DNA from 3 places in the Paenibacillus sp. ATY16 genome. Region 3 is predicted to be linked to each of the others. Evidence: riboswitches for the same ligand, from Rfam matches in the RefSeq annotation. Region 3 holds a riboswitch; each other region holds the start of a gene.

The links. A riboswitch is a leader RNA that binds a small molecule or an ion and turns the genes downstream of it on or off. The one in region 3 is predicted to bind cyclic di-AMP.
Region 1: another riboswitch for cyclic di-AMP. It lies ahead of CFI03_RS17875 (APC family permease); the one in region 3 lies ahead of CFI03_RS13600 (hypothetical protein).
Region 2: another riboswitch for cyclic di-AMP. It lies ahead of CFI03_RS04485 (hypothetical protein); the one in region 3 lies ahead of CFI03_RS13600 (hypothetical protein).

Annotation. Positions count from the first base shown of each region.
Region 1 covers NZ_NMOK02000027.1:25,776-33,487, forward strand. Annotated here, with positions in the region: gene CFI03_RS17855 (ABC transporter permease) at 1-166, opposite strand, end outside; gene CFI03_RS17860 (ABC transporter permease) at 163-1,335, opposite strand; gene CFI03_RS17865 (amidohydrolase family protein) at 1,358-2,743, opposite strand; gene CFI03_RS17870 (Lrp/AsnC family transcriptional regulator) at 3,046-3,504, shown strand; gene CFI03_RS17875 (APC family permease) at 3,548-5,374, opposite strand; cyclic di-AMP (ydaO/yuaA leader) riboswitch at 5,527-5,719, opposite strand; gene bglX (beta-glucosidase BglX) at 6,013-7,712, opposite strand, start outside.
Region 2 covers NZ_NMOK02000004.1:317,221-324,932, reverse strand. Annotated here, with positions in the region: gene CFI03_RS04505 (DHA2 family efflux MFS transporter permease subunit) at 1-518, opposite strand, end outside; gene CFI03_RS04500 (aldehyde dehydrogenase) at 678-2,072, opposite strand; gene CFI03_RS04495 (lysoplasmalogenase) at 2,166-2,816, shown strand; gene rlmN (dual-specificity RNA methyltransferase RlmN) at 2,846-3,916, opposite strand; cyclic di-AMP (ydaO/yuaA leader) riboswitch at 4,263-4,457, shown strand; cyclic di-AMP (ydaO/yuaA leader) riboswitch at 4,560-4,745, shown strand; gene CFI03_RS04485 (hypothetical protein) at 4,867-5,286, shown strand; gene kdpF (K(+)-transporting ATPase subunit F) at 5,428-5,505, shown strand; gene kdpA (potassium-transporting ATPase subunit KdpA) at 5,533-7,212, shown strand; gene kdpB (potassium-transporting ATPase subunit KdpB) at 7,258-7,712, shown strand, end outside.
Region 3 covers NZ_NMOK02000023.1:162,886-170,597, reverse strand. Annotated here, with positions in the region: gene CFI03_RS13610 (PepSY-associated TM helix domain-containing protein) at 1-199, shown strand, start outside; partial or broken gene CFI03_RS13605 (IS110 family RNA-guided transposase) at 650-1,905, opposite strand; gene CFI03_RS13600 (hypothetical protein) at 2,195-2,605, opposite strand; cyclic di-AMP (ydaO/yuaA leader) riboswitch at 2,611-2,774, opposite strand; gene CFI03_RS13595 (response regulator) at 2,949-3,650, opposite strand; gene CFI03_RS13590 (ATP-binding protein) at 3,637-5,196, opposite strand; gene kdpF (K(+)-transporting ATPase subunit F) at 5,740-5,817, shown strand; gene kdpA (potassium-transporting ATPase subunit KdpA) at 5,860-7,539, shown strand; gene kdpB (potassium-transporting ATPase subunit KdpB) at 7,561-7,712, shown strand, end outside.

The sequences.
Region 1 (7,712 bases), on a different contig from region 3:
ACGCGCCAACGACACCGGACAATGCGCCAATCAGAACCATGCCCTCCATTCCGATGTTCAGAATCCCGCTCCTCGACATGAACAGAATGCCAAGCGCGGCGAGCAGCAGCGGAACCGACAGGCGAATGGCGGAAGCCAAATAGCTGACAATCACTTCCTCGCTCATCTTGATCCCTCCCCTTTGTTCACGTTGAGAGCCGTCTCCCGCGCCGCTTGCACAACCTTCAACTCTTCAGGACGGCTGTCGCCGCCGAATCGGGCCGCAAGCGAAGCGATCAGCCGCCGCTTCCATCCGCCGAACCAGTACCGGTTGCATACAACCAGCACAATGATCGTGGCCTGAATAACGTATACAAGCGAGGTCGAGGTACCCGTCATCCGCTGCATCGCATTGGCCCCGCTCCGCAATCCGCCAAACAGAATAGCCGAGCCGATATTGCCAAGCGGATGCGCCCCGCCGACCAACGAGACAGCGATGCCGTCATAGCCGTAGCCGGGCGAAAAGTTCTGGAAGAGACGGTTCTGCACGCCGGCTATTTCCACGTAACCCCCGATTCCGGCAATCGCTCCGCTGACCATCATGACGAGCAGCATATTGCGGCTAACCGGAATGCCCATAACCTTCGTGGCCTGTTTGTTGAAGCCGACTGACCGGATTTCATAGCCCCAGACCGTCCTGTTCAAGACAACGTACAGAATGACCGCCAGAGCAACCGCCAGCACAAAGCCGTAATGCAGCCTGGAGTCAAGCAGCCTCGCAAGCAGCGCCGATTCAGGGAGCCTCGCGGACTGCGGAAGCGTACCGGACGGATCCTTCATCGGACCGGTTACCATGTAGCTGACCAAGTAGATTCCCATATAATTGAGCATGATGGTGTTGATAATCTCGCTGGCGCCTTTGAATATTTTGAGCGCCCCGGCAATACCCGCCCAGACCGCGCCTCCAGCCGCACCGGCCGCAATGCAGAGAGGCAGATGCGCAAAGCCAGGAAGACCCGGGACATATAGCGCAGCCATCGTACCGGTCATCGCTCCGATATAGATCTGGCCTTCCGCGCCGATGTTGAACAAGCCGCTCCGGTAAGCGAACGTGTAGCATAGACCGGCGAACAAGAGCGGAGTTGCCTTGACCAGCGTTTCCTTCACGCTGTTCGCGTCGCCGGCAGCGCCGTCCCAGATAAGACGGTACGCCTCCAGCGGCGATACGCCCGCCGCCGCCATAACCAAACCCCCGGCGAGCAGAGCGACAAGCACTGCTCCGGCGTAAAACAGAACCTCGACCACGGCTTTCACCCATCGTTCCGCCTTTTCGTTAACGCTCCTTGCTTCACTCATGAAGACCGCTCCTCCGCCTTCTTTATTCCACTACGTTAAATACCGGATAAGCCGTGCCCAGCCTCTGCCGCAGCACATCGACCCTTGCCTGCGCCCTTCGAATAATTTCTTCTTCGTCCACCAGCGTGCATTTGCCGCGATGAACGACAAGCTGACCGTTCACAAAAACCGAATCCACGTCATTGCCGTTTGCGTTATACACAATGGCCGAGCTGACCCGGTGAATGGGCGCGATATGCGCCTTCTGCAGATCAATGATCACGACATCCGCTTTTTTCCCCGGCTCCAGGCTGCCAAGCTCCCGCTCTCTCCCAACGGCCTTGGCCCCGTTGATCGTCCCCATCTTCAGCACCTGCATAGGCGGCAGCAGCGTTGAATCGAGCTGATCCACCTTATGCAGGCAGGCCGTGAACTTCAGTACTTCAAGATTATCCTGGCAGTTATTGCTGCCGGGACCGTCCGTCCCCAGGGCCACATTAATGCCTTGCTCCAGCATCTCGGGCACGCGCGCTACGCCGGAAGCGAGATACATATTGGAAACCGGGCAATGAATTACGGTAGCCTCATTCTTCTTCAGTAAATCCAGCTCCTTATCATCCAGCCAGACGCCGTGGACGACCTGCGTATGCTTGCCGAGCAGGCCCACCGCTTCAACCAGTTCCAAATTCCGAAGCCCGAAACGTTCCATCGTATTGTCGATCTGGTCCTTCGTTTCCGCGACGTGAAGGTGCGTAATCAGCTTGTTCCGCTCGCTGTAATCAGCCGCCTGCCTCAGGAAGCTCTCCGAGCAGCCGTATAAATTAAGCGGGCCAAGCGCAATGGAGATCCGGCCTTCGGCCGCTCCCTGCCAGCGATCAAGCAGAACATCCGTACGGCCGAATATTTGCTCAATCGTTTCGCTAAGCCTTGGCTCGTAGCTGAGATCAACGCCTCCCCTGGCCATATGACCGCGAATGCCCGACTCCTGCATGGCCTTCAGGACACCGTCATCATTGCCGGCATGAGTGTGAACATAGTGGTGGTCCATAATGTAGGTGGCGCCCGACTTCAAATTCTCAATGCAGCCGATCATGGCAGCCAGATAGAAATCCTCTTCCTCCATAGCTAGAGATGCCGGCCATATGATTTGCCGAAGCCATTGCGCCAGCGGCAAATCATCGGAAACGCCCCTAATAAAGGTCTGGAACAAATGGGTGTGCCCGTTCACCAGTCCGGGAATGACGGCCTTCCCCTGCGCATCCAGCAACATATCCACCTGCCGGAGAAGCTCATCCTTCGAGCCGTCTGCCGGCCACTCTCCCACCTCCGAAATAAGATCCCCCTCCATGAGAACATAACCATTAGGGATCACCCGCATCTCCTCATTCATCGTGATGACGGTCCCGTTACGAATCAGCTGCTTTTTCACACCGATCACACCCTCATGTAAGTTGATTAACCCGCAATTTGAAGTTTTCGCAACCATTCCGTATGTTTATGGTTTCGTATGTAATGTTTTATGACATGATTATATGAGCGCCCTAGCAGTGCGTCAACCACATCGTAACTAAAAAAGGGCTTATCTGGACTGTTTTGTCATTTTCTATAGACCAATTTGGTTACTAATGTTATATTAACTGACATAAAAACAACCAAATTCGAAACCAATACCTGACATTTATCTCGCACAAAGTAGCTTAACGTGAAATTTTATCGAAGAGGAGTGGCCTCATGCATTTACCGCACTTGGATGACACAGATCAGGAAATTATCCGCCTGCTGCACGATAACGGACGGATGTCGTACGCCAAGATCGGCGAGCTTCTCAATTTATCCAGAGTCGCGATCCAGAAGCGCGTGGATGCGATGGTGAATAACGGAATTATCGAGAACTTTACCGTACGGTTAAACACAACCAAGCTTGGCAAATCCATCTCCGCTTTTTTCGAAGTTGAGGTTGAGCCTCGATTCGTAGAGCAAGCCGGGGCACTGTTATCGGAGGAACCGGAAGTGATCAGCATCTATCAGATGACGGGACCAAGCTCGCTGCATATGCATGCGCTGCTGAAGGACGAGGAGGCGCTGGAGCATTTTTTGTTCAAAAAAATCTATGTGCTTGAAGGGATCGTAAACGTCAACACCCATATGGTTATCAAACGCTTTAAGCAAGGAACGGGGCTTGAGCTGTAGGCAGCAAAAAAAGCCTCGGTTCCGACTGGACCGAGGCTTCTCGCTATTTTTTCAAATGGTAAGGCACGGTGGTGATGATGACATCCTTGCGGTACAGCAGCTGGGCACGAAGCATCAGGCTCGTTTGGTTATGCAAAATGTTGTGCCAGCCCTTCTTCGGAATAAACTGCGGAATAATGACGGTTACCTGGTAATTGTTCTCGCTCGCCTTGCGCTGCACGGTATCAATAAACTTAAAGAGCGGATTCGTAATCGACCGGTACGGAGAATGCAAAGTTACGAGCCGGACATCCGGCATGAACTTCTCCCACTTCTCTTCGAAGACCGCCTCATCCTCTTTCTCGAAAGGAACATAAACGGCAATAATCTGTTCGGCCTTCAGCGACTTGGCATACATAATCGAATGCTCAACCACATGCGTAATCCCCGATACCGGCAAAATCATTACGTTGCCTACGATCGGCATCACGGGTTCGCAGGTCGCCAGGCGAAGCTGCTCGCCAACCGCTTCATAGTGCTTCTTGATCCGGTGGAACACGAAAATAATGAGCGGCAGGAAAATCAGAATCGACCATACCTGCTCGAACTTCGTCAGGAAGAACATCATCGTTACGATAAAGCTGATCAAGGCGCCAATCGAGTTAATGATGAACTTGCCAACCCAGCCCTTCGGCCTTTGGCGGAACCATTTGACCAACATCCCCGTCTGCGACAGAGTGAACGGGATAAATACGCCAACCGCGTACAGCGGAATGAGATGCTCGGTCTTGCCCTGGAACGCCACGATCAGGATGATGGACAGAACCCCCAAGCTGATAATGCCGTTCGAGTAACCGAGACGGTCACCTCGTGCCGTAAACATTCTCGGGATGAATTTATCCTTCGCCAGGTTAACCGCAAGCAGCGGGAAGGCGGAATAACCGGTGTTGGCCGCCAGGATCAAGATAAGGGCCGTTGTACCCTGGATAAAATAATACATCGTATGACGTCCGAATATCCCCTCGGCAATCTGCGATACAACCGTCACGTCTTCCTTCGGAGAGACGCCGTAGTAGTAAGCAAGGAACACGATGCCGGAGAACAGGATCGAGAGCAGGGCGCCCATCGCTAATAACGTCTTGGCCGCATTATTCGGCGCCGGATCCTTAAAGTTCGGGATGGCATTCGAAATCGCTTCAACCCCGGTCAGGGCCGAGCTGCCGGATGCAAACGCACGGAGCAGCAGGAACAGGCTGATGCCCGCAACCGGCGTGCCTAACGAAGTGTGAAGCGTAGGGGATACGTCGCCTGCAGCGATTCTATACAAGCCTACAAGGACCATGACAACAATCGCCAGCACAAACAAGTAAACGGGATAAGCAAGGATAGACGCCGATTCCGTCACGCCCCGCAGGTTTAATATCGTAATAAAAAGGACAAACAGGATAGAGATTAGTACCGAATGCTCGTGCAGGCTTGGAAAAGCGGACGTGATCGCGTCCGTACCCGCCGACACGCTTACCGCTACGGTCAATATATAATCGACCAACAGGGCGCCGCCGGATATGAGGCCCGGGAATACACCGAGATTTTCTTTCGATACGACATAAGCTCCCCCGCCATGCGGGTAGGCAAATATGATTTGCCGGTAAGACAGGATAAGTGCCGTTAATAAGACCAGCACCCCGACACCAATCGGAATCGAATACCAAAACGCCGCTGCGCTAACGGTCATCAAGACGAGCAAAATCTGCTCTGGCCCGTATGCAACGGATGATAAGGCATCCGAGGACAGGATCGCAAGCGCCTTCGTCTTAATGAGCTTCTGTTCCCCTAATTCCGTGGACTTGAGGGGACGCCCGATCAGTAATCTTTTGATAAGAGTAAACACACAGGTCACCGCCAACGTTGAAGTTAAACATCTAATACCTGGATACTTGGCTACTCAAACACTTATCAGTGCTAATGTAACCACTTTTGCTTTTTTCTACGCACAGAAAAAAACCGCAGAGTATCCTCCCGCGGCCCGTAAATAACCGAAGTTCACCCTCTCTATCAACGCTTACAAGGTTAGCTGACGGATTCGGGCGTTTAGAGTCGCCCTACAGCTTGCTGCCGCAATCCTATAATGCGGCCGGCATGCCGATTCACCCCGGCGACAAGCATGCACTCTCCTGCCTATCGCAATTGGTTCCCCTGCTCTCCGTTTCTAACGGAAACTCAGCGAATATGAACATATGAAGTTTTGCAGATTTGATCATAGACCCGTTCCCCCATTTCTGTAAACTGCGATATAAACGCGAAAAAGGGCAGATTAGTCTGTTTTCCATTCATGAATGCGGATACATAATTGGCTGGCTCTCGGAATGTCCCAAATAAACCGCCATGCTTCCTTTTACCGTGCAATCGGTAGATAATCCCTGATATAACAGTGGAGATTGGCTATTACCTGACGGGCATGCTCTATTAAAGTCGCTGTAAGCAAAAAAAGCGCGAACCTGCCTGTGGCCGGCTTGCGCTTTTTTGTTTTTATTTCGTAAGGCGGAACGATTTCGCTTCCGCATCGCGGCTGTTAGGGCCTACAAAGACATGGAATTCGCCTGCATCGCTCTTCAATTGCAGATCCGCATGGTAATAACGAAGCTGCTCCTCGGTAATCTCGAACGTCACCGTCCTCGTCTCGCCCGGCTGGATAGCGAGCTTGCGGAAGCCCTTCAGCTCCTTCAGCGGAAGGACAACCTCGCCGGCAAGATCGCGTACGTATAGCTGGACAACCTCTTCGCCGGCAGAAGCTCCCGAGTTTGTCACGTCAACCGATACCCGAAGCGTATCTCCTGCGTTCATAACGTCCGTCGATAGGGTGGCCTCGCTGTACGAGAAGCTCGTATAGCTCAGACCGTAGCCAAACGGCAGAAGCGGCGCATTCGGCATGTCCAGATATTTCGAGACGTAACGCTCATTCGCATTCTGAGGCGTAAGAGGACGTCCGGTATTGTAGTTGTTGTAGTACACCGGGACTTGGCCAACGGAATAAGGGAAAGACATGGTCAGACGTCCTGACGGGTTCACGTCGCCGAACAGCACATCCGCGATCGCATTGCCGCCTTCCGTACCCGGGAACCAAACCTCGAGCAGCGCATCCGCCTCTTCGATAACGCCATGCAGGTCAAGCGGTCTGCCGTTGAACAGCACCACCACGATTGGCTTGCCAAGCGGCTTCAGCTTCCGAATAAGCTCTAGCTGCGCCTCTGGCAGACGGATGTCGCCGCGGCTTCCCGCTTCCCCGCTCATCTCGGAGCTTTCGCCCAGCGCCAGTACGATTACGTCGGCTTGCGATGCCGCTGCGACCGCTTCCTGAAGCTGCTCCTCGGTCACGGTGTCGATGTCGGAGCCTTTCGCTACCGCAACGATATCCGCAGCCTTATGGGCAGATAGACCCGCATGCAGCTGCACCGTTTCCTCTTGCTTGCCCCAGATCGACCAAGGGCCTAGAATATCCCCGCTTTCCGCAAACGGTCCGATAAGCGCAAGCTTTTGCCCGCTGCGGAGAGGAAGCGCCTGCTGTTCGTTCTTCAGCAGCACGAAGGACTTGGCCGCGATCTCGCGTGCCGCAGCCCGGTGGTCGGGCGATAGCAGCACTTCCTTCTCCCGTTCTTCGCTTGCGGCGCGGTACGGGTTCTCGAAGAGACCCAGCTTGTCCTTCAGCTTCAGAATACGGAGCACAGACTCGTCAATCAGCTTGACATCCACTTCGCCTGCTTCCACAAGCTCCTTCAAATGGTTCGCATAGTGGGAGGTCATCATTTCCATATCGACGCCGGCTTCAATCGCCTTCAGCGCGGCTTCCTTGCCGTCCGCCGCAACGCCATGCGGAATCATCTCGCCTACCGCGCCCCAGTCAGAGATCAGCATGCCGTCAAAGCCCCACTCGTCGCGAAGCAGGTTCCGCATCAGCCACTTGTTGCCGGTGGCCGGGATGCCGTCAACCGTGTTGAAGGCCGTCATCACCATCTCGCAGCCCTCGTCCAGCGCGGCTTTATAAGCCGGCAGATAGGACTCGCGAAGCTGTCTTTCCGACATGTTGACGGTGTTGTAATCGCGTCCGCCTTCCGCTGCGCCGTAAGCGGCAAAATGCTTCACGCATGCGGCAACGCGGTCCATATCGCCTGCCAGGTCATCGCCTTGGAAGCCGCGGACGAAGGCACGCGCATATTCGCTGTTCAGGTATG
Region 2 (7,712 bases), on a different contig from region 3:
GAATGGTATTCGACCAGCCAGCCCGAGAGAATAGGGCCAATCGCCGGCGCCAGAAGGATCGGCACGCCAAGCATGCCCATGACCTGCCCTACCTTATTGGGCGGACTCAGCCGGTAAACGTACGCCATCGCAACCGGCAGCACGAATCCGCCGCCAAGCCCTTGGATAACTCGGAACATAATCAACGTCTGCGGGTCGTTCGGCAGCGCGCATAGGAGCGAGCCAATCGTAAAGAGAATAACCGAAGTCAGAAAAACCGTCTTGGCTCCGAACCGGTCGGACAGCCAGCCCGCAAGCGGAATGACGGCGGCCTGCGCCAGCATATACCCCGTTACGGTCCACTGCAGAGTGGGAAGCTGCGTATGGAAATCCTCCACGAGCTTCGATAAAGCGACGTTCATCGCCGTTGTATCGAGAATAACCATAAAACAACCGAGAATAATCGCGACAAGCGGAAGCAGAATGCTTTTCATGCTGAAATCCTGCTCCTGAGGGTTATCCGTTAACCGTTGTTCCATCCGTATAACCTCCTACATGGAATACCCCATTACGCCAAGGTTGAGAAGGACAACGGCAGTCTGTAATGGTAGTGTGCAATCCCATGTTACTGAGCAAATTAGGCGAAGTCAATCGATTTTTTGGTAAAAAATGCATAAAACGTTTTCAGCTTTATTCCGCTATTTCATCAGCCGCCGGATGATCGAAAGACCGCCCTTGGCCGACGGATAACGGAAGGCGAAATCGAATCGGGTCGTTTGCTTCAGCACGCTTTTCATATGGGAAAAGGTCTTGAAGCTGTACTCGCCATGATAGGCCCCGATACCGCTCTCGCCCACTCCGCCAAACGGCAAATACGGCGTCGCCAGATGCATAAGCGTATCGTTGATGCATCCGCCGCCAAACGGCACCGCTTCGGTCACCCGCTTCTGAATAGCCGCGTTCTCGCTGAACAGATAGAGAGCAAGCGGCTTCGGACGCGCATTGATCTGATCAATCGCCTCCTGCAGCTCGTCATAGACCAAGACCGGCAGAATCGGGCCGAAAATCTCCTCCTGCATGACCGGCATATTCCAATCTACGCGGGTTAATACGGTTGGCTCGATCCGGAGCGCCATCTCGTCTGCCCCTCCGCCCATGACAACCTCCCCTTCGCGAAGGAAACCTGCAAGCCGACGGAAATGCCTCTCCGAAATGATTTTGCCGTAATCCTTATGCTCAAGCGGATTCTGGCCATAGAACTTCGTTACCGACTTGCGGAGCTGCCTCAGGAACTCCTCCAGCACGCTGTGATGCACGAGCGCGTAATCGGGCGCGATGCAGGTCTGCCCGGCGTTAATGAATTTGCCGAAGGCAAGACGTCTAGCGGCCAGCTTGAGATTGGCGTCATGATGCACGATAGCCGGGCTTTTTCCCCCGAGCTCCAGCGTAACCGGCGTCAAATGCTTGGCTGCCGCCGCCATGACCTGCTTGCCGACGTTAACGCTGCCCGTGAAGAAAATTTTATCGAACGGCAGGTTCAGCAGCTCTTTGCTTACTTCAACTCCGCCTTCCATAACGGCTATGTAAGAGGGGTCGAACGTATCCTGAACAAGCGAAGACATGACCTCCGATACGGCCGGAGACAGCTCCGAGGGCTTCAGGACTGCGGTATTGCCCGCCGCTATAGCTCCGACAAGCGGCGCCATCGCAAGCTGGAACGGATAGTTCCACGGAGCGATAATAAGCGCGGTGCCAAGCGGTTCCGGCACGATATACCCCTTGCTGCCCATGTGGGTGAGCGCCGTTTTGACCTTGGCGGGCTTCATCCACCGCTTCAGCCGCTTCTGCACAAAAGAGATTTCCTTCAGGACAAGTCCAATCTCTAGCATATAGGACTCCTGCTCGCTCCGGTTCAGGTCAAGCCGAAGCGCCTGCATAATCGCATCCTCGCGTTCCGTGACGGCCTGGCGCAGCTTGGCCAGCTGAGCCTGCCGGAATTCGAGACTCCGGGTTGCCCCCGTTCCGTAATAATGCCGCTGCTTTTCCAGCAACGCTTGAGCTGTATTCGTGTTCGAGTTCAAGTTCATATTCATGCGATACCCCGCCTTTTTTCGATATAAATCCGGACTTGCAAAATGAAATTCTATGCTATAGTTAGGAAAAAGGAGCGATGCCGATTGAACAAAATGCTGCTTGCCCTTATTCTGCTTACAGGCTTGCTTTACATTTTTATCATTCCCGCTGAACCGCATGCCGTCAAGCTAATTTTCAAAGCGATTCCGATGCTTCTGATCATCGCTTATGCTTACTTGCAGTCCGCTCCAAACGGTAAGCGGTTTCAATGGATTCTGCTGGCCGGTCTTGTCTTCAGCGTGGTTGGCGATGTTACCCTGGGTAACTTCGTCGTGGGACTGTCCGCCTTTTTGATCGGCCATTTGTTTTATTTAAGCGGATTTTTCGGGCAATGGAAGTTTTCCTTCTGGCGGCTCGTAACGATCGTTCCAATCGGTGCTTATGCCGTCTATATGGGCTACGAGCTGCTTGATGCGCTTGCGAAATCGGAGGACGACGCTCTGAGAATCCCCGTTCTTGTCTATGTAACGGCCATTTCGCTGATGGGCTGGTCGGCTATGATGTCCTGCAACGCATGGGCGATTGCGGGCGCCCTGCTCTTTATGGCTTCCGACTCCATTCTCGCCTGGAATAAGTTTATTTCGGATATTGCCGGGTCAGACGTGCTCATTATGACCACTTATTATGCCGCCCAATTCTGCATCGCCACCTGCATCGGATACCGGAGCCGCACCGCTCCCAAGCAAAAAGCCATGATCCTCTGATCATGGCTTTGATTATGCCGGTCAGGTTGTTATCCGGCTTTTTCCTTGTTCATCTGCTTGCTGCGCAGCTGGCCGCAAGCCGCGTCGATGTCGGCGCCATGCTCGAGGCGGACGCTGACGCTGACGTCTTGTTTTTTGAGCGTATCGTAGAAGCCCTTTATGGAATCGTTCTCGCTGCGCTGGTATTGGCTATGCTCGTCAACCGGATTGTAAGGAATCAGGTTCACGTTCACGAGGGAGCGGCGGCGGTCGCCCACCAGCTCGGCAAGCTCAAGCGCATGCTCCGGCTGGTCGTTGACGTCCTTGAGCAAAATATATTCCAGCGTAATGCGGCGGTTCGTCCGCTCCAGATAATAATCGATCGCATCCATCAGCTTCTCGATCGGAATCGCGCGGTTGATCTTCATAATCCGCGTCCGCAGCTCGTTATTAGGCGCATGCAGCGATACAGCGAGGTTAACCCCTTGATCCTTGTCGGCAAACTCCCTGATTTTGTCCGCGAGACCGCTTGTCGATACCGTAATATGGCGTGGTCCGATAGCCAGACCTTTATGATCCTTGACCGTTGTAAGGAAGTCGTTCAGGTGAATAAAGTTATCAAACGGCTCGCCGATGCCCATGACAACGATATGGCTGACCTTCTCGCCTTGGCCTGCTTCGTCAAGATGGAGCTGAATCTTCATAATCTGCTCGACAATCTCGCCGCTTGTCAGATCCCTGCTCTTCTTCAGCAGGCCGCTGGCGCAGAAGCTGCAGCCGATGTTGCAGCCCACCTGCGTGGTTACGCAGACCGACAAGCCGAACTTATGGCGCATCATTACCGTCTCGATCAGGTTGCCGTCATCCAATTTAAGCAGCAGCTTGACGGTACCGTCCTTCGACACCTGCTTCGTATGCTCGACCAGCGTCTGGATCGCAAAGTTCTCCTCCAGCAGCTTCACGCAGTCCGGATGAACATCCGTCATATCCGCAAAGCTCGTAACCCGCTTCCGGTACAAGTATTCCCATACCTGCGTCGCCCGGAATTTTTTATGCCCGCGCTCGCCAAGCCAAGCCGTTAATTGATCTAATGTAAATCCGTAAATGGATGGTGTACTCATCGTTTTTCCTCTTTTCGTGAAACGCGGCCAAAACAAAACCGCATACTGCTCCTATTGTCCCAAAATTAGCTGACGAAAACAAGGGGCGAAAAAGTCCAATCGTTCCAGAATACGCTCATTCCGCCCTCTTATCTGGCAACCCGGATAAACCAATTTAGGCTTGGCATACACCTAAGTTTCACAACGAATTGCAGCATTCGGGAGATATAAGGTCCAAGAAAGAGCATGGTAGAGTTACCTCCAAATGTAAACGCTCTAACCAAACTCCTTGTCAAAATTAGACAATATGCCGCCTCTACGGTTCATTTACAACTTCGGCCGTCAGGCGTAATATACGATTCAGCAAATGCAACAATCGCTGAGTTTCCGTTAAGGGAAACGGGGGAACCAATCGATAAGCGGCATGGCAACGGTGTGAGAGCCGGCGCGGCATGCTTATCCGGGGTGAATCCGGGAAAAGGCTGCGCGCGGCCGAACCCGGTAGGGCGACTCTCACCGTCCGAATCCGTCAGCTAACCTCGTAAGCGATGAAAATGCTCAAGGCAGGGCATTTTCCAAGTAGAGAGGATGATGTGATCTTGTGACCTTTAAAGGCCGCGGGGATCTTTCCTCTGCGGCTTTTTCTCATGCCATTTTTAATCAACTGTCTTTATCGCTTAATCCCCTTCGCGGGGAACGGGGGAACCAATCGGACGGGCGGCTGTTCCATACAGCCAGCTTGTCCACGGGGTGAATCGCCGAAGCAGCGCGGGACGCGCGGCATCGGCGTAGGGCGACTCTTACGCCCGAATCCGTCAGCTAACTTCGTCAGCGTACCAAGAGAGGCAACGATGATCGTGAATATAGGCGCGGTTTATTTTCTGCTGCGCTTATAAGCCGCGTGAAGAGTCCCTCTTCCGCGGCTTTTTTGTTTGTCGTTGATTCCTCTAACGAAAAGAGGAGCGTAAACCATGGACGATTATATACTCGTCTCCGCACCCAACGTGCAGGGCGAGGATTTCATTAAACAGCTGCTGCGCCGGCATATCCCGTTTGCCGCCATCGTGAACAACAAGACCGAATACGAGCGGATGCTGGAGCTTGGCGTATCCACGATCATCGTCATTAATACAACCGATGAAGCCACCTGGCGTGTTCCGGAGCTGCCCGTCGGACGGATCTTTTTATTCGAAAGAAGCTTGAATCTGTGCTGCCGTTATATCCAGATCTGCCGCAGCTGGACATCCAAATCGATCTGCGTCGTTACGGACAGCGCGAATCCCCGTCTGATCTATAAAGGGATGGGCGCCAATTACGTTATTCATTCCAGCCATGCGGATACTTCCTTTTTAATCATAAACGACCTCATGGCGAGCCAAGATAATCGGTAAGGTCGAAAGTTATTCGCCATTCTTTTAGGAGGAATTTGCTATGCAGGATATCTATATGGTGCTGCTTCTGGCAGCGATATTCGTACTTTTCGCCGGCTTTATGCAATGGTGCGACCGGGCTATTCAAGAGGAGGATAAGCGATGATCGTCACGTTAGTGCTTGCCCTGTTTCTTTTTCTTTACTTGATTTACGCCTTGATCAATCCGGAGAAATTCTAAAACCTTATCGATCGCTGGGAGGCCACAATGGATATTTTACAGCTCATTATCGTGATTGGCGTGCTCGTACTGCTCGTCAAACCGCTCGGAACCTACGTGTACCACGTGTACTCGGATCAACCGAACCGGACCGACCGTTTATTCGGCGGCATAGAACGGTTCATCTATAAAGTCATCGGGCTGAAATCCCGTGACGGCATGACTTGGAAAAAGTACGCGTTAAGCTTCCTTCTTACGAATATCGTGCTCGTCGCGCTCAGTTATCTGATTCTGCGGCTGCAGGGCAGCCTTCCTGGCAATCCAAACGGCATCGGCGCTATGGAAGAAACGCTGTCGTTCAATACCGTCATCAGCTTTATTACGAATACGAACCTGCAGCATTACAGCGGCGAAACGGGGCTGTCCTATTTCTCGCAGATGGCCGTCATCATGATGATGATGTTTACCTCGGCGGCTACCGGTTTCTCGGTTGCGATTGCTTTTATCCGCGGCTTAACGAGCAGAGGCAGCACAATCGGCAATTTTTTTACCGACTTCGTGAAATCCCACACGCGGATTTTCCTGCCGCTCGCAACGCTTATTACGCTGGTACTCGTGGCTCTTCACGTGCCGCAGACGCTGCAGCCTAACGTAACGGCAACAACGCTGGAAGGCGCAACGCAGAGCATCGCCATCGGGCCGGTTGCTTCGCTGGAATCGATTAAGCATTTGGGTACCAACGGCGGCGGCTTTATGGGCGCCAACTCGGCGCATCCATTCGAGAATCCAAGCCCGCTGACGAACGTGATCGAGATTTTGTCCATGTGGGCGCTGCCTGCTTGCCTTCCCTACGTATACGGCCGGTTCGCGGGAAACCGCAAGCAAGGCTGGGTTGTGTTTGGCGCGATGATGTCGCTGTTCCTGGTATTCCTTGCAACGGTCTACACGGCTGAGCTGCATGGCAATCCGGTACTGAACAACCTTGGCGTAGACGCCTCGCAAGGCAGCATGGAAGGCAAGGAAGTCCGGTTCGGCATTGCCCAGTCCTCCCTCTTTACGGCGGTGACAACGGCGGCTACTACCGGTTCGGTCAACAACATGCATGATACGCTGACCCCAATCGGCGGTCTTGTCCCGCTGGCGGAGATGATGCTGAACGTTGTGTTCGGCGGCAAAGGCGTTGGCCTCGTCAATATGCTGATGTATGCGATTCTTGCCGTCTTTATCGCGGGACTAATGGTCGGTCGGACACCTGAGTTTCTCGGGCGGAAAATCGAACCCAAGGAAATGAAGCTGATTGCGATCGCGATTCTCGTTCATCCGTTTATTATTCTGGCGCCAACCGCCATTGCTTTCCTGACGGATCTTGGCCAGGGTGCCATTACGAATCCGGGCTTTCACGGCATCTCGCAGGTGCTCTATGAATACACCTCGTCAGCTGCGAATAACGGCTCCGGCTTTGAAGGTCTTGCCGACAATACGCCGTTCTGGAACATGACGACCGGCGTCGTCATGCTGCTTGGACGATATGTTTCGATGATTGCCATGCTGGCTGTAGCCGGATCCTTGGTCCGCAAAAAGCCCGTACCGGAAACGATCGGCACATTCCGGACGGACAACGTGCTGTTTGGCGGGATCCTAGTAGGAACCGTCGTTATTGTCGGCGCGCTGACGTTCCTGCCTGCCGTTGTACTTGGACCTATCGCAGAGTATTTAACGATTCGCTAACGGATAAGGATGAGGTGAATAACCGTGACCACACAACGTAAATCCATGCTGACCTCGGCGATTATCAGTCGCGCGGTGAAGGACAGCTTTCTGAAATTAAATCCGCTGACCATGATGAGAAATCCCGTCATGTTTGTCGTTGAGGTCGGCACGCTTGTCGTCCTGCTAATGACGATCTTCCCCGGCTATTTCGGAACGGAGGGCCGACTCGGGTTCAATCTGACGGTCTTTCTGATCCTGCTGTTCACCGTCCTGTTCGCTAATTTCGCGGAAGCGCTGGCCGAAGGACGGGGCAAAGCCCAGGCGGACTCGCTCAAGAAGAGCAAAAAGGACATTACGGCAAACAAAGTTACGGGCCAGACCATAAAACAGGTATCGTCAACCGAGCTCCGCAAAGGCGATATCGTCGTTGTCTCCGAAGGAGAGATGATTCCGGGTGACGGCGAAATTATCGAAGGCCTTGCCTCTGTCGACGAGTCGGCAATCACCGGCGAATCTGC
Region 3 (7,712 bases):
GTGGCGCCGCCGGCCAAAGGGTTCCGGCATTGGCGCGCCGACAAAGCCGGTCAATCCCAAATTACAAAGCGGAGTGGCAGTTATTATCATCGTACTCGCCGTTTTAATCCCTCCAGTAGGTGTTACATTCTTAACTGCTCTTATCGTGGATTGGCTTATCGTACAACGCATTCCAAAGTTACGGGCATGGTTGAATTAAGTCTTATGTAGACTTATAACAAATTTAATGAGTAGCTAGACAGCAGTCGATTAGGCTGCTGTTTGATTATGCTAAACGGTCATTCAACTCCCTCGAAATGATTCATTATCCTCACTCAGGCTCATGAATTCGCAGGATTTCATCCTGTAGTTAAATTGAAGAAAGGATAAATGGTTAGCCGGTGGCTGGGAAATGGGGGAACTGGGCATGCGGAAATAAAGGTGAATTTGGATCACCCATATTGTTCCATAATACGCACGTCTCCACTTCGCCCTAGCGATTCTCACTCCCATGTCTCAACGGATCATAGCTCTTTCATTCCTTCGTCACATCTAACCACGGGTGGAGGTCGGTCTTTCAAACGGAACGGGTCCGAGCCCTTTTGTTGAACATCTCCCGATACTCCGTGCATCTTGTCATCCTGCGAATGCATCAGCTGGTGAGACTTTGTTAAGCTGCTTGTTGGAATACCTTAAACGGTTCGTATGAAGTATTGTTTTTAGCTAAAGCTACGAGCATTCGTGCTACTTTAGCGCATAATTTCATGATGGACTTCATCTTCTTCAGTTTCTTTTCCTCTACATTGAAACGATGTGCCGCTCTAATGTCATGACCATACTCATGGTCATGAGATAAAGAAAATGACGTAAGCGAGGCCGGCCGCGTTTACTGAGAACCATCTTTCCTCGCCATTTCCCTGAGCTTGCCTCCGCTAGATTTAGTCCAGCATGACGAAGTAAAGCATTCCCATGCGCATAGCCGCTTAAATCGCCAGCTTCACCGAGTATACCAGCTAGATTTGTTACATGAATGCCCCGTATTTCAAGGAGTTTTTGTGCATAAGGAATGCGCTCGAGAATGGTTCGGAGCTCATGCTCAATTTGTTGAAGTTGGCGTTGGACCAGGTCATATTCTTCGAGCAATTGACCAAGATGAAGCTTGTACGCGTGGAGTGCCTGAGTGGTACCCACACTGGTTTTAGCAAGTGAAATGAGCAATTCAGCACGTTTAACACCAGCATGACGCTTTACGTATTGCTTCCAACCGGAAAGGACTTGTTCCATAGTTAACCGACTGATTTCTTTGGGCAGAGGGAAGAGCCTAAGTGTTGCAATTGCACTGGTGCAAGTAAGGATTTTAAAGACCTGGCGAAGTTCAGGGAAAACAATATCTACCCAGCGATGAATCTGATTAACCGCAGCGTTCAGTCGTTTGGTAATGGTCTCTCGATTTGCCATTAGAATACGCAATTCCTCGTAGTCTTCAGGATGGAAACGAACAGGGGAGTAGTACCCGTTTTTGACCATGTCTGCAATGACGAGTGCATCCTTATGATCGCTCTTAGACGGTGTATTATCTCGGTTTTCTTTGTTCTTTTTGACGAGATGAGGATTCACCAGAACGGGCTCTATACCTTGATCGAGGAGCCAACTTGCAAGGCTAAACCAGTAGTGGCCGGTAGGTTCCATACCAACGACGACACTGCTAAGTTTGTGGGATTTGAGTAGATCTTGGATACAGCGTGCGAACAGATTAAACCCTTCACGATGGTTACCAAACTCGAGTGGCGTGCCCAAAGTAATCCCGCGAAAGCTGACAGCGCGGGCAACATGGACTTCTTGAGCGATATCTACACCAATGACCAAGTGATGAACGGTAATGTTTTCAATGAGTTGATTTTGCTTGTCTTGTGCCTTAAACTGCATAGTAGAGCGACCTCCTGATGGGCTTTTTGAGGCTTTTGACCTCGTGCGTAACCCCATCGTACTTTGTTCAAACTCCAAATTATTCGTTTTACAGGAATTCGGTGAACTTTAGCTCAACAACAATGACAGCAGTCGGAAGATTATTATGCTTCCCCTTACAAAGACAGTTTTATTTTATTTTTTTACCTACCATAGGGGAAGCATACAAGTATTCGACTGTTGTCCTGTTATACGATAGAGCAGATAAAAAGGAGCATGCCATATGGCTGCTCCTTTTTATCATGAGATATTAGAATAGGTTAATATAACTGCATGCTTTTTTGAATAAATCGGACTTGATTTCCAGATCATTGCGAAGGAAGGCAGGAGTGCTGTTCAATTTTCCAAATGCCTGGCAGAGAAGCCTGCTTTGAATGCTGTTTTCTGGGAACTGCTCCCTGAGCCAATCGACGGAATGCGGTTCCTTAGAGTCTACGATTCTTCTAAATCGATAGGACCAAGTACACCAATCCGCCGGCTTCTCCCGGGCGTCAATAGATTCTTCGCTTCTTAACTGACCCGCGTTTGTTGACAAGTGCAGTTCGATTCGATAGCCGTTGATCCGATCATCGAACCAGGTGAACAATTCCAATTCTCGGATTAAGAAGACTTGTAATCGACTCTCGATCTCAGGCGCAGGGTCAAGCAGTTGAACGGACATTTCACAATCTCTCCCTTTGATCGCTTACGAGGTTAGCTGTCGGATTCGGACGAGAGAGTCGCCCTACCGGTAGGCGAACTACCGGATTCACCCCTGAACATATCTCTTAAGACATATCCCATTTGGTTCCCCCGCTGCTTCCTTTGGAAGCATTCAGCGAATACATTTAAGCCGTAGGTGGCTTGTCATTTATCATATGCCTATCTAGTTGTTCTGTAAAATGTTGCGATATATAAATTAGCGTGTCATTTCGTCATATTTTGCGTTGGCGGATAATGAAAACGGATAAAACAGGTTATATTGTCTGAATTCTATTTGGTTCTCATTGAATCTTTTATTCATTTCAATCCCTGGAAAGAAAGCGATAGCCGATTCCCGGCTCGGTTACAATAAATTTCGGTTGAGTAGAATCTTCCTCCAGCTTTTTACGCAAATGCCCGATATATACCCGTAGATAGTGGCTTTCAGACTCGCTATGATTACTACCCCACACTTGCTGCAGTAACTGACGCTGTGTAACCACTCTCCCGGCGTTTGAGGCAAGTATCTTCAGAAGGTCATATTCAGTAGGCGTTAACTTTAAACGCTCTCCATTCAATTCCACGATTCGCTGAGCCAGATCAAGGGTAAGCTCGCCTATTTTGAGAATCGGCTCATTGGCCGATTTAGCTACATGCCTAAGAGCAACGCGAATTCTAGCCACCAATTCTCCCATGCCGAAAGGTTTTGTCACGTAATCGTCAGCGCCGCTATCCAAAGCTAAGATCTTGTCTTCTTCTCTATCCTTGGCAGTAAGTACAATGACAGGAGCGCTCGACCACTCCCGTATGCGCCTAAGAACCTCCATGCCGGAAATATCCGGTAATCCCAAATCGAGAACAATCAAATCCGGATGAATTAAGGAAGCCTGCCGGACGCCTTCTTCTCCGGTAGCCGCTTCGTGCATCGTATATTGATGTGCGTGTAAAGTCACCTTAAGCAGTTTGCGAATTTGCGGTTCGTCATCGACGATTAGTATGCGAGCTCCTAGTTCATTCATATTCATCGCTCTCCTTTTCCTCAGGTATAGTATACATTTCGTGCCGTTTTTTCAAGGGAAGATTAATTGTCATCACGGTTCCTTGCGGTTCATTGCGACGACCCGAGATTGATCCGCCGTGAAGCTCTGCAATTCCTTGGCAAATGGCCAATCCCAATCCCGTACCGGTCACTTGCTTGGTTGCGTTGGCACGATAAAATTTTTCGAAGATTCGTACGTATTCGTCTTCGCTGAGCCCGATTCCCTGATCGAAGACGGAGATATGAAGGTTATCTTTATCCTCCCACACCTTAATGTCGATGTTGCTGTAATCCGGACTGTATTTAATCGCATTGCTGACGATATTAACTAACATTTGCTCCAATAGCACTTCATCGCCTATCACCATAGGAGTGTTATCTGGTAACTGCACGCGCAACGCTCGATGTTCCTGAAAATCTTTGACTTGAGCCAGCGTAACCCCGATCAGATCCTCTACGTCGCACCAATTATTTCTCAGACGCAACATACCGCTTTCCAACTGCACCATGCTGAGCAGGTTGATGACCAGACGATTCATGCGAAGCGCGCCATCCCGAATGGTGGTGAGCAGTTCCATCCGATCCTCCGAGGTGAAAAGGTGATCGCTCTCGATCAAGCTGGTTGACGAGCCGATAATCGCCGCTAACGGGGTACGTAGTTCATGAGATACGGAATCCAAAATAGCCGTACGAAGACGTTCCGATTCAGCCGATAAATGAGCGATTTTGGCTTCTTCGGCTAGCTTCACACGAGCGATGGCGCTAGCCGCTAAACCACCGATCGCCTCCAGCATCTGATGCTGCTCGGTCTTGAGCCCGCTTTTCAATTCCTTCATGTTGAGCGCCAGCACCCCGTATATACGGTCTTCGGTCTTCAAAGGAAGATAATAACCTTGAGAGTATCTTAAAATATTCGACCCGTATCCGGCCGCTTCGCCGTCTTCGAATGCCAGTATCGCAATGACAGTTTCTGCCTCGCTCTGTCCCCAATCACTAAGAGCGTCTGAGCGGTGCGTCAGGACTAACTTGTTCCGTTCGTCTGGCAAATAAATCGCACTCTCCGCACCTATGTTTTGCGATACGTGACGAGAAACGTTATCCAGCAATGCGTGGATGTCAGTAAGAGCGCTCATCTGGCTGCTAAGCGCATAGAGGGAGGCGGTTTGGGCTTCCTTTTGTTTGGAATAAAGCAATTGTTGTTTTAGCCTTGCCGCCAGACTGGAGATCAACACAGCTACCGCCAAGTAAACACAAAATGAAATGAGATAACGCAAATCTTCTACAGTAAAGCTCAGCTCTGGCGGAACGAAGAAAAAATCGAACGCCAGCACCGCTACGATTGCCGAGTAGATCGCGGGGCGGAACCCCCAAAACACGGAGCTTATGAGTACCGGAAATAAATAGATCAGCGATATATTCACCAAATCGATTTCAAGTATGAACGGATGCAAAATGGCTGTCATGAGACTGATCAACAGCGTAATGCTTGCGTATGACCACCACGGTATCCATAAAGATTGTATTTTGCCCACGATGTTATCACTTCCTGCCTGTCCTAATTCTGTCACTTACTCTTTAAGATTACTGTAAAAAAAGAATAAAATAAACCATTCCAAGGTGTAAAAATACTATAAAAATGATCAAAAACGCTCGAAATATAGAGTATTACGCATAAATCCGAAGATTTCATAAATAAGTTTTATAAAAATGAACGAAATAATCCGAATTCAAGTGAATTCAGTCTGTTATTCGATTTACAAGTTTATTAGCAGGGAGTAAGATACCTCCATGTTTATAACCAAAATGAACTTGATTTCATGATTAGGAGGAAGCCATGAACCCACGGAACCAAGAGCGATAAGAATAGATTACATATTGCGGGCGAAAGTTATCCACAATAAGGAAATTAAGGTACGCCGCGATATGCTAGGCTCGGACGTTTTACCGAATAACCGTAAAGGACGTGTTGAGATGATGGATTTTTGGATGATTTTTACCTTGTTCGTCTCCTTCGCGCTTGTGACAGGCTTTATAGTCTGGTGCGATAAAACGATCGACGAGAAGGGTGAGCGCTCATGACGGTCATATTGATTTTCACGGGTATTTTGTTCGTTTATCTCGTTTATGCTCTGCTTCACCCCGAAAAATTTTAGAGATGCTTCGCGCAGTCGATCGAGTCTTGAGGAGGAACGGCTATGGATATCCTACAAATTGTTATCGTGATCGGCATTCTAATGCTGATTGCCAAACCGCTCGGGAATTATATGTACCACGTATTCTCGAACGAATCAAATCGAACGGACAAGATATTCGGTCCAATTGAAAAACCGATCTTTTGGATCATTGGGCTGAAAAACAGGACAGGGATGAGCTGGAGAAAATACGCTATCAGTTTCGTTCTTACCAATGTCGTGCTAGTCGCCGTCAGTTTCGTGTTGCTGCGCGTACAAAACGGACTTCCATTAAATCCGAACGCTATCGGAAATATGGAGCCGACGCTCGTCATGAATACGGTAATCAGTTTCATGACCAATACGAATCTCCAGCATTACAGCGGTGAAACCGGGTTAACGTATTTCTCGCAGATGGCGGTCATCATGATGATGATGTTTACGTCTGCAGCGACAGGTCTATCGGTTGCGGTAGCTTTTGTCAGAGGGATCACCACCAAGGGCAATACGCTCGGCAATTTCTTCGAGGATTTTGTTAAAGCACACATAAGAATTTTTTTCCCGCTGGCCATTCTTGTCACCTTGGTGCTGGTTGGCCTGCATGTGCCACAGACGCTTGATCCGACTTTGTCGGTAACGACCCTGGAGGGCGTGACTCAGCAAATCGCAATAGGGCCGGTGGCATCGCTGGAGTCCATCAAACATCTGGGAACGAACGGGGGCGGGTTTTTCGGAGTGAATTCGGCGCATCCGTTCGAAAATCCGAACGGAACTACAAACGTCATCGAGATTTTATCGATGTGGGCGCTTGCGGCCGGACTTCCTTTTATGTACGGCAGATTTGCCAAGAACAAGAAGCAAGGCTGGGTGATCTTCTCGGCTATGATGATCTTGTTCCTCGTATTCCTCACGATTGCCTATACGGCTGAGAAAAGCGGCAATCCATTGCTGAGCGGGCTTGGAATCGACGCGTCGCAAGGCAGCATGGAAGGAAAAGAAGTCCGCTTCGGCATTGCCCAGTCTACCTTATTTACGACCGTGACGACTGCGGCGACAACGGGGACGGTTAATAATATGCACGATACGCTCACACCGCTTGGCGGTTTAGTCCCACTTGCCGAAATGATGCTGAACGTCGTGTTCGGTGGCAAAGGTGTCGGATTGGTTAACATGCTCATGTACGCTATTCTCGCCGTGTTCATCAGTGGCTTGATGGTCGGCCGGACACCTGAATTCCTCGGACGAAAAATCGAATCCCGAGAAATGAAACTGATCGCAATCGCCATTTTGACGCATCCGTTCATCATCCTCGCGCCGACGGCGATCGCTTTCCTGACCGACCTGGGCAAAGGGGCGATTACGAACCCCGGCTATCACGGAATTTCACAGGTGTTGTATGAATTTACGTCATCTGCAGCCAACAATGGCTCCGGTTTCGAGGGCTTGGCAGATAATACGCCGTTCTGGAATATCTCGACTGGCCTGGTCATGTTCTTCGGCAGGTATATCTCCATGATAGCATTGCTGGCGGTTGCCGGTTCGATGAACCGCAAACAATGGGTGCCGGAGACGCTCGGCACGTTCCGGACGGACAATGCGTTATTCACCTTCTTATTGATTGGTACCATCATTCTGATCGGTGCACTGACCTTCTTGCCGGCCATCGTTCTGGGTCCGATCGCCGAGCATTTGACTATCCGCTAATGGAAACGGGGCGAAACCGCAATGAACGATAAACGTAAGAAAAGCTTATTTTCGGGACCGATAGTGTTCCAAGCGATTAAAGCAAGCTTCATTAAACTGAATCCTGTCAGCATGATGAAAAATCCGGTCATGTTCGTCGTTGAAGTCGGTACGTTAGTCGTGCTGCTAATGAC